Regions from separate parts of the Pseudomonas sp. H2_D02 genome, predicted to be linked through region 1. Evidence: riboswitches for the same ligand, from Rfam matches in the RefSeq annotation. Region 1 holds a riboswitch; each other region holds the start of a gene.

Evidence for each region. Region 1 has a riboswitch for cobalamin ahead of cobW (cobalamin biosynthesis protein CobW). Riboswitches for the same ligand answer to the same signal wherever they lie in the genome.
Region 2: linked by a shared signal. The riboswitch ahead of AB4N42_RS21175 (CbtB domain-containing protein) and the one ahead of cobW (cobalamin biosynthesis protein CobW) in region 1 are both predicted to bind cobalamin.
Region 3: linked by a shared signal. The riboswitch ahead of cobO (cob(I)yrinic acid a,c-diamide adenosyltransferase) and the one ahead of cobW (cobalamin biosynthesis protein CobW) in region 1 are both predicted to bind cobalamin.

What each region holds. Positions count from the first base shown of each region.
Region 1 covers NZ_CP162816.1:4,519,730-4,522,996, forward strand. Annotated here, with positions in the region: gene cobN (cobaltochelatase subunit CobN) at 1-137, opposite strand, end outside; gene cobW (cobalamin biosynthesis protein CobW) at 141-1,211, opposite strand; cobalamin riboswitch at 1,311-1,542, opposite strand; gene AB4N42_RS20550 (glycerate kinase) at 1,622-2,758, opposite strand; gene AB4N42_RS20555 (sugar diacid recognition domain-containing protein) at 3,017-3,267, opposite strand, start outside.
Region 2 covers NZ_CP162816.1:4,645,679-4,648,945, reverse strand. Annotated here, with positions in the region: gene cobM (precorrin-4 C(11)-methyltransferase) at 1-743, opposite strand, end outside; gene AB4N42_RS21185 (cobalamin biosynthesis protein) at 810-1,214, opposite strand; gene AB4N42_RS21180 (CbtA family protein) at 1,211-1,906, opposite strand; gene AB4N42_RS21175 (CbtB domain-containing protein) at 1,918-2,106, opposite strand; cobalamin riboswitch at 2,205-2,425, opposite strand; gene AB4N42_RS21170 (methyl-accepting chemotaxis protein) at 2,591-3,267, shown strand, end outside.
Region 3 covers NZ_CP162816.1:5,371,388-5,374,654, forward strand. Annotated here, with positions in the region: gene AB4N42_RS24620 (cobyrinate a,c-diamide synthase) at 1-1,189, opposite strand, end outside; gene cobO (cob(I)yrinic acid a,c-diamide adenosyltransferase) at 1,201-1,812, opposite strand; cobalamin riboswitch at 1,893-2,102, opposite strand; gene AB4N42_RS24630 (hypothetical protein) at 2,262-2,846, shown strand; gene AB4N42_RS24635 (PQQ-dependent sugar dehydrogenase) at 3,043-3,267, shown strand, end outside.

The DNA of each region.
Region 1 (3,267 bases):
TGCCGCGCCGCTTCGGCCAGCAGTGCCAGGCTGGAATCGCCGCTGCACAGGATCACCAGCTCGGCAGGGGTTTGCCCGAGGTCGGCGATGTTGTCATCCGACACGAAACCGCCGGGCTGGGTCCTGAGCAGGTGCATGGCTCAGGCGCTGAGGGCAGCGCGCAACTGCGCTTCGAGCAGCCCGGCGTCCAGGTCCTGGCCGATCAATACCAGCCGCGTGACCCGCGCTTCGTCGGCGCCCCACTGGCGGTCGAAGTGCTTGTCGAAGCGCGTGCCGACGCCTTGGATCAGCAGGCGCATCGGCTTGTTCGGGATGGCTGCGAAACCCTTGACCCGCAGCACGTCGTGCTGGACCACCAGTTGCGTCAACGCGTCCAGCAGCAGGCTTTCGTCAGCCTGGGGCAGTTCGATGGAAATCGAATCGAAGGCATCGTGATCGTGATCGTGATCGTCGTCATCGCCGTCATGGTGGTGGTCGTGATGGCTGTGGCGGCTGTCGATGTGTTCTTCGGAGCCCGCGCCCAAGCCGATCAGAACGTCCAGCGGCAGGCGACCACTGCTGGCTTCGATGACCTTGACCGCTGGCGGCAGTTCTTCGGCGACTTCCAGGCGCACTTTTGCCAGGTCCTCGGGGTTGATCAGGTCGGCTTTGTTGAGGATCACCAGGTCGGCGCTCGCCAGTTGATCGGCGAACAGCTCGTGCAGCGGCGATTCATGGTCGAGGTTCGGGTCCAGCTTGCGCTGGGCATCGACCTTATCCGGGAACGCGGCGAAGGTGCCGGCGGCGACGGCCGGGCTGTCCACCACGGTGATGACCGCATCGACGGTGCAGGCGCTGCGGATTTCAGGCCATTGGAAGGCCTGGACCAGCGGCTTGGGCAAGGCCAGGCCGGAGGTTTCGATGAGGATGTGGTCGAGGTCGCCGCGACGGGCCACCAGTTCGCGCATCACCGGGAAGAACTCTTCCTGCACCGTGCAGCACAGGCAGCCGTTGGCCAGTTCATAGACGCGGCCGTTGGCTTCTTCTTCGGTGCAACCGATGGAGCACTGCTTGAGGATCTCGCCGTCGATGCCCAGTTCGCCGAATTCATTGACGATGACCGCGATGCGCCGGCCCTGGGCGTTGTCGAGCATGTGCCGCAGCAAGGTGGTCTTACCCGAGCCGAGGAAACCGGTGACGATGGTGACGGGGAGTTTGGCCAGTGTTTTCATCGGATGCCCTTTGGCAAGGTGGCGGGCAAACGGGACGACAACCGCAGGCACGGGCGTGCGCGGAAGATTTCGCCACCGGATCACCCCGCCCGGTTGTAGTGAGAATCTGTTGTCGAGGCAGGTCTCCTGGCTGACGGCGGGCCAGGCAGGCTTTTATCCAAAGCCTGGGCTGACAATTTGCTGCGCCTTCCCGTGCGCCCGTTGTAACAGGGCATGCACAGTGGCCTTGCAGAAACGGCACCGTTCACAGTTGCGGGGGCAGCCGCGGCTTGGACCGCGTTCCCTTCTTAGCTTCGGCACATGCCGAAGAACCTCGAAGGCGCAAGGCTACGCAGGGAGTGCGGGCGGGTCAATGTCCGAAGGCAATCTGCGATGCCTGATGCGTCCTGGCGACTACCGCGCGGGCGAATTCAGCGGGCCGCCACCCGCCAGAGCCGCGCGATGTCCCGGGCCCGCTCGGCCAGCAGGCGCGGCGCATCGGTGCAGGCCTCTTGCAGCGTCATCGGCCCGTTCGCCAGGGCAAACGCGGCATCGATGCCGTGCTCATAGAGCGCTTCGTAGCCCTCCCCCAGCGTGCCGGCGACGACCAGCACCGGCACGCCGTGGCGCTGGGCGATGCGGGCCACGCCAAACGGGGTCTTGCCGCGCAGCGCCTGGGCGTCGAAACGGCCTTCGCCGGTGATCACCAGGTCGGCACCGCTGATGGCATCGGCCAGGCCGGTCAATTGCGCGACGACTTCCACACCGGTGCGAAACTGCGCCTTGAGGAAAGCCTTGGCGGCAAAGCCCAGGCCGCCGGCGGCGCCGCTGCCGGGTTCGTCGCGAACGTCACGGTCAAGCACCTGGGCACAGTGTCCGGCGAAGTGCGCCAGCGCCCGGTCAAGTTGCTGCACCTGTTCGCCGGAGGCGCCTTTCTGCGGGCCGAACACGGCTGAAGCGCCATGGGGGCCGCAGAGCGGGTTGTCGACGTCAGCGGCGATTTCGAAACACACGCCGGCCAGACGCGGGTCCAATTGGCTCAGGTCGATGTGCGCCAGTTTGCCGAGGGCCAGGCCGCCGGGCGGCAGCGTCTGGCCCTGGTCGTCGAGCAACGCCACGCCCAAGGCCTGCATCGCCCCGGCGCCGCCGTCGTTGGTGGCGCTGCCGCCTATTGCCAGAATGACCCGGCTAGCGCCTTCATCCAGGGCGGCGCGGATCAGTTCGCCGGTGCCAAAGGTGCTGCTGGAACAAGCATCGCGCTGCCCCGGTGGCACCAATTGCAAGCCGCTGGCCTCAGCCATCTCGATGATTGCCGTGCGGCTTTGCGGCAGCCAGCCCCAACGGGCCTCGACGGCGGCTCCCAGCGGGCCACGGACCCGGTTTTCACGCCACTGGCCGTTGCAGGCCGCAAGCACCGCCTCCACCGTTCCCTCGCCGCCGTCAGCCATTGGGCACTTGATCAACTGCGCATCCGGCCAGACCTGGGCCAACCCTTGCGCGACGGCGTCCGCCACGCCCTGGGCGCTGAGACTGTCCTTGAACGAGTCGGGGGCGATGATTATTTTCATTTTTGTTCTCCGGTTCCGATGCACAGCATGCTGCCAGCTGACCGTAACCGTGACGCCGGTCCGCCGCACAAAAATCTTGGAGCATTATTGGTCAAATTCACAAAGGCTGGGTCGCATAGCGTGTGGCCAGCGCATCTGTGGCGAGGGAGCTTGCTCCCGCTCGGCTGCGTAGCGGCCGCTTTTTTGGGGCCGCTGCGCGACCCAGCGAGAGCAAGCTCCCTCGCCACGGGGTTATGAGTCAATTGCACCCCACATAGGTTATGTGGGGGTATCGACGGTCTGTGGCAACAACTGGACGCCCAGGTACAACGCCAACATCCCATCCAGCCTGAGCGGGTCGACGCCGCTGAGTTCGGCGATGCGCTCCATGCGATAGCGCAGGCTGTTGCGGTGGATGCCCAGGGCGTCGGCGCAGGCCTGGCTCTGGCCGTCGTGTTCGCACCAGCTTCGCAGTGTAGCCAGCAGTTGGCCGTTGCTGTCCTTGGCGATGACTTTGCGCAACGGGGTCA
Region 2 (3,267 bases), 130 kb from region 1:
GGCCTGTAGAGATGCGCATGCCCGGCGCGGTACAGCGATGATTCGCTGAATACATCATTGCCCAATACCCTTCCCACCAGGATCAATGCCGTACGCCTGAAGCCCTTGGCCTGTACCTTCCCGGCGATGTCCTCCAGCGTCCCCACCACCCAATCCTGATCCGGCCACGTCGCCCGGTGAATCACCGCAATCGGACAATCCGCGCCGTAGTGGGGCAGTAGCTCGTCGACTATTTTTTCCAGGTGGTTGACCCCCAAGTGGATCGCCATGGTCGCCCCGTGTTGCGCCAGGCTGGCCAGCTCTTCTCCCGTGGGCATGGCGGTTTTGTCCGCGTAACGGGTCAGGATCACGCTCTGGGACACGTCGGGCAAGGTCAACTCGGCACCGAGCAGGGCGGCGCAGGCTGACGTGGCGGTTACGCCGGGGATGATTTCGAAAGGAATGTCCAGTTCGCGCAGACAGCGGATCTGCTCGCCGATGGCGCCGTAAAGGCTTGGGTCGCCGGAATGCACACGGGCCACGTCGTGCCCCTTGAGATGGGCGTCTTTGATCAGCTCGATAATCTGTTCCAGATGCAGCTCGGCACTGTTGATCACTTGTTCGGCGCAGTGGCCGTCCAGCACGGCTGCCGGAACGAGGGATCCTGCATAGATAATCACGGCGCAACTGCGAATCAGCCGCTGACCCTTGACGGTGATCAGTTCCGGATCGCCGGGGCCGGCACCGATGAAGAAGACGGTCATGACCGGTTTCCTGTTGAGTGGGGGTGCATGAGCAGCGCTCATGATTCCAGCGGCGATTATCGAGTGTTACGAAGCCGTCGCCAATGCCAGCGTGGCTTGTGCAGCCTTCTGGCGGGTAACCAGTAAACTCGCGGGGGAAGAACCCCATCGATCGGCCAGCGCGAGGGCGGCGCTTTCGGCGACGCCGTGGCAGCCCGTACGCTCAAAGGCAATCTCGGACAGATGACTGAGCCGTGCTTGATAGCCTGCCAGCTCCTCGGCAGTGAAACACGTCAGCGGCAGTGACAATTGCGCCGCCAGTTCCAACAGCCCAGGTTCGTCACGCTTGAGCTCGATGCTGGCCAACGCCCGTACCTGATCAAGCGTGATGCCGTGGGCCTGCAAAGTCTGGTCAAGCAGCGCCCGCAATACACTGGCCGGGCAACCGCGCTGGCAGCCGAGGCCGACCACCAGGATCGGCCTGCCGTTCATGCGTCGTGGTGGGCCTGGGCGCTCCGGCGAAACAGCCAGGCGCTGATCAGGCCCAAGGCCAGCCAGAATGCAACATTGGTCAATTGCGAGGCGAGCTTGAACTCACTTTCCAGCGCCTCGGGAGCCAGCATCGAATGCACTTCGGGCTGGGGCGCGCCGATTACATGAGGCGTCACCAGGATGGCGAGGCCCAGCAACTTCAACAGCCAATGCCGACCGAATGCAATCAGTGCGATGCCCACTGCCGTGGACGCCGCCGTGCCGATCCACCACATTTGCCGCTGGGCCAGATCCGCCGCTGCCGTGCCGGGTAATTCCGGTGGCAGGCCGAGAGTCGGCGCCAGCACGAAAGTCGCATAACCGGCCAGTCCCCAAAGCAAGCCCTGGGACGTCCGCGTCGGTGCACGCAAGGTGTACAGGCCCGCCAGCATCAGCGCAAAACCCACCGCGACCACCAGATTGCCGCCCGTCGTGGACAGTACACGCTGCCAGCCGTCTTCCGGTTCCCAGGCTTCGGCGTCATGGCTATGTGCAGCCCCAGCGGCATGTTCATGGACCTCGGTCGCCGGGGCCTTCTCGAAAGTCTCCGCCTGGAGAATCAGCGGCGACACCCAGAAACTTTGCAGCAGAGTCAGCAGCAGGGCGGCCAGTAGCCCGCTGAAACCAGCGGTTTGCGCGATACGCTTGATCATGTCGGCAGCACTCAGTGGCACGGGAACGCGGCGCTGTGCCGTGTGTCATGGGCTGCGTTGTGCACTGCTTCGATGTGGGAGAAACCGGCGAAATAGACCAGGCCCGCGCCGAGGATCGAGGCGAGGACCGCCGCGCTCAGGCGCTGGCTCAGGGTAACGGTGCTGCTGGTGGAGCGGGCGGTGCTGCTGATGGTCGACATGGCGCTTCCCTCTGGTCTGTCAGCGGGCGGATCGAGCGCAATGAAAACCCGGGCAAAGGCTCGCCGGGATTCGAACAGCGCCCGCCCACCGCGGGTTTGTTGAAAATGAGTCATGGGCCGGTCTCCGGGCTCACGAGGGACAGGGCTTGAGCCGTGCCTGCAAGCGTCACCTTCCCATGCGCATGCACAGTGGATTCGACGCTTCACTCGCTTACCGTTGCGGGGGCAGCACCGGACTGACGTGGCCTTGAAGTAAAGCACACGATTCACCGGTTTCCCGTTTCACCCTGTGAAGGGCACCCAAACTGGCGCACAGGAGACCATGGGCGAGGGCGGGGCGTCAATTGAACACTCCGGGAATATATTTCATCGTCCTCCTGCAAAAAGCCTCAAGCCCAGCCGATAACCCGGTAGGCGTACACATAATTATCCCAATCGATACGCTCAGCGGCATGGACGCTCGACCCACCACCGAGGTCTTCCCATGTCCCTACGTAGCTTGAATATCGCCCCCCGAGCCTTTCTCGGCTTTGCCGTCATTGCGCTATTGGTCGTTGTGCTCGGCGTGTTCGCCGCCAATCGCATGTCCGTCATTCGCCAGGCGTCGGTGGACATGGAGCAGACCCAGTTACCCGCCGTCGGTCACCTGGCCAATGTCCTTGAAAACGTGCTGCGCATGCGCATTCTTTCATTTCGCATCCTGGTCAACCGCGACCCCGCCAGCCTCAGCGAGGCCGAGACCCGCATCGGCGTGCTGGTGGAAAAACTCAACAAGGCGAATGCAGCCTATGCAGCGCTGCCCGCCGAGCCAGATGAAGCTGAGCTGTATAAAGTCTTTTCGAAAACCCTGGAAAACTACCTCCAGGCCCAGAAGGAAATGCTGGATCTATCCCGACAAGACAAGGCCGACGCGTTGCGCAGCCTCATCAACACACGGATCAAGGAAGGCACTGACCAGATGGGCGAGCAACTCAACAAGCTCATTGCAATGAGCGTGGCGGAGGGGCATGAAGCGTCGGACCAGGCCGGCGCCTATTACAACAGCGCCATCACTGGCATTCTCGTCGTCTCGATCATCGCCGCGCTGGCCACCGTGCTGCTGGCCCTGCTGCTGACCCGCAGCATCGTCACGCCCCTGAATCGGGCCCTCGAAGCAGCACG
Region 3 (3,267 bases), 850 kb from region 1:
GTCCGCCATTGGGGCTGTGCCCACGGGCAATCGGCTCAAGCTCGGTACTGGTCAGCGAATGATGGTAGGTATGCCCGCGCAGGGTACCTTCCGGCAAATCCACCGATTGCAGCGCGAGGGCGGCCAGGCGCTTCTGCATCTGCGCATCCCCGGCCAGCAAACCCAGCAGTTCGGCGCGGACGCCTTCAACGTCGGTCAACGAATCAAGCAGATACAGCATGCCGCCACATTCGGCGAGCAGCGGTTTGCCGGCCGCATGGTGGGCACGGATCGCTGCCAGCATCGGCGCGTTCTGCGCCAGGGCGACGTGGTGCAGTTCGGGATAACCGCCAGGCAGATAAAGACTGTCCGCCTCTGGCAATTGGGTATCGTGAATCGGCGAAAAGAAACTCAACTGCGCGCCCATGGCCCGCAGCAGATCGAGGCTCGCGCCGTAAGTGAAGGCAAACGCCTCGTCCCTGGCGACAGCGATGCGCACACCGTCGAGCCACGGCTCGACAACGGTCATCTCCGGAGCCGCGAATTCAACGCTGGGCGGCAGAGCCACTTCACAACTGCTGGCCAACGCCTCGGCGGCAGCGTCCAGGCGAACGTCCAGGTCGTTCAACTCACTGGCCTGGACCAGCCCGAGATGACGGCTTGGCAACTCGATGCCGGTTTCCCGTGACAACGCGCCATACCAGCGCAAGCCCTCGGTCAGGCTGCCTTCGAGCAATTGCGCATGACGCAAGGTCCCGACCCGGTTGGCCAAGACCCCGGCGAACGGGAGGTCCGGTTGATAACGCGCCAGGCCCAGGGCCAAAGCGCCGAAGGTCTGGGCCATGGCCGTGCCGTCGATCACCGCGAGTACCGGCACGCCGAAATGCCGCGCCAGGTCGGCGCTGGACGGCGTGCCGTCGAACAGCCCCATCACGCCTTCGATCAGGATCAGGTCCGCTTCGGCGGCAGCCTCCCACAACAGCCGGCGACTTTCCTGCTCGCCGACCATCCACATGTCCAATTGATAGACCGGCGCGCCACTGGCTCGCTCAAGGATCATCGGGTCGAGAAAGTCCGGACCACACTTGAACACCCGCACCTTGCGCCCCTGGTTGCGGTGCAACCGTGCGAGGGCGGCGGTGACGGTGGTCTTGCCCTGGCCGGAAGCCGGGGCGGCAATCAACACCGCCGGACAATGGCGGCTGGTCATCGGCGCATCGCTCACAATTCGACGCCTTTCTGCGCCTTGATGCCGGCCTGGAACGCATGCTTGATCATGCCCATTTCGGTCACGGTATCGGCCAACTCGATCATCTCGGGCTTGGCGCCGCGACCGGTCACCACCACATGCTGCATGGGCGGTCGGGCTTGCAGATCGCTCAGGACTTGATCGAGGTCTAGGTAGCCGTGCTTGAGGGCGATGTTCAGCTCATCGAGTACCACGAGGCCAATGGCCGGGTCGCTGAGCAACTGACGCGACACAGCCCAGGCGGCTTCGGCGGCGGCGATGTCGCGCTGGCGGTCCTGGGTTTCCCAGGTGAAGCCTTCACCCATGACATGAAAGCGCACCTGCTCGGGGAAGCGGCGGAAGAACAGCTCCTCGCCGGTGCTGTTGCGCCCCTTGATGAACTGCACCACGCCGCATTGCATGCCATGGCCCATGGCCCGGGCCAGCATGCCGAATGCCGAACTGCTCTTGCCCTTACCGTTGCCGGTCAGCACCAGCAGCAGGCCGCACTCGTTCGGCGAGTTGGCGATGCGCTCGTCAATCACGGCTTTCTTGCGCAGCATGCGCGCCAGGTGGCGTTCGTCGCGATCGGGCGTGTCGGTCATGGGGGAGCTCTCCGTTGGGACTGGATAACGGCGGGCGGGCAAAAAAAGGACGGCAATGAGCCTGGCATCGCCCACCGTGATGCCGTTGGATGAATCAGGCCGGTCTCCGGGCTCATGAGCGGCATAACGCCTGGCTGCGCGCCTTCCCATGTCCTGGAACACAGTGGCTTAGGCACAGCGTTGACTCATTTACCGTTGCGGGGGCAGCGCCGGGTTTGTGTGCACGCACCGGCTTCCCTGTTTCACCCTATCGGCCATTGCCATAGAGCACCTGAAACAAGCCGCGAAGGTTAGAGGGTTGGGGGTGGAGCGTCAATTAAAGCCGCGACGGCCATCACCTGGGACATTGGCCCGGATCAATAAACTGACGTCAATCTTGTGTGATGCTGCGGCAAGTGATATCAAAGAGACACCATGACCCGATATCACAAGAACAAGAGGGCAAACGCATGCAAGGCATGATCATCAGCAATCCGAAGCTGGAATTCCTGCGCCCGGTGTTGGAACGCTGGTTCGACTGTATCGACCGCTACAACGCCGTGCGCGGCGATAGCGACACACCTTATTGGCACGATGAAAAAGCCAACCTCGGGTTGCTGTCGGCCGCCGCCTGGATGGCTGAGATGGTCACGCTGCAGGACGCGTCCACGCGCAAACAGAACGAAGAAGGCGAACGCAACGCCCGCGCCGACCTGTTGATTGCCAGTACCGATGAACGCGCCTTCATCCAGGCGACCCAACGCTGGCCGAAGGTCAACAACCTGAACCTGACCCAACCGCTGCTGGAAGCCACCAGCGACGCCAAGCGCATCAGCTATGCCAGCGACTTGAAGCTCGGCTGCCTGTTCGTCGCCCCGCAAAAAGCCCAGCAGAGCGCCACGCCCGAAGAACTGCAGGACATGATCGATGACCTGCAGAAAGAAAACACCTGCGCCGTGGCCTGGTATTTCCCCTATGCCTATCGCAAATTGCGCAACGAAACCGGGCACTATCACCCTGGCGTCGCGGTGCTGTTAAAGCAGGCCCATGGTTGATCTAGTGGAACCTGTGGGAGCGGGCTTGCTCGCGAATGCGGTGGGCCAGTAGGCATAAATAGTGACTGACCCACCGCATTCGCGAGCAAGCCCGCTCCCACCCAGATTTCACTTGGCTAAGCGGCCGCCCGCCATTGAACCATCCCACGTCTACGCTTCTCTATGAATAACACCATGCATTCATAGGGAAGCCCGCATGCTCAAGCCCTCTCATCTTTTGATCGTCGCCCTTGCTACAGGGCTAGTCGCTTGCGGCGAGTCTTCCACCTTGCAGGTTTCCGATGGGATCGGCCCGTCGCCGAAACTGCCCGAGCCGAACAAGACCCTGATCCCCACGGTGAATATCGCCGAAGCCGTCGGCTGGCCGGACGGCGCCAAGCCAACCCCGGCCCAAGGCCTGAAGGTAGTGGCGTTCGCCGAG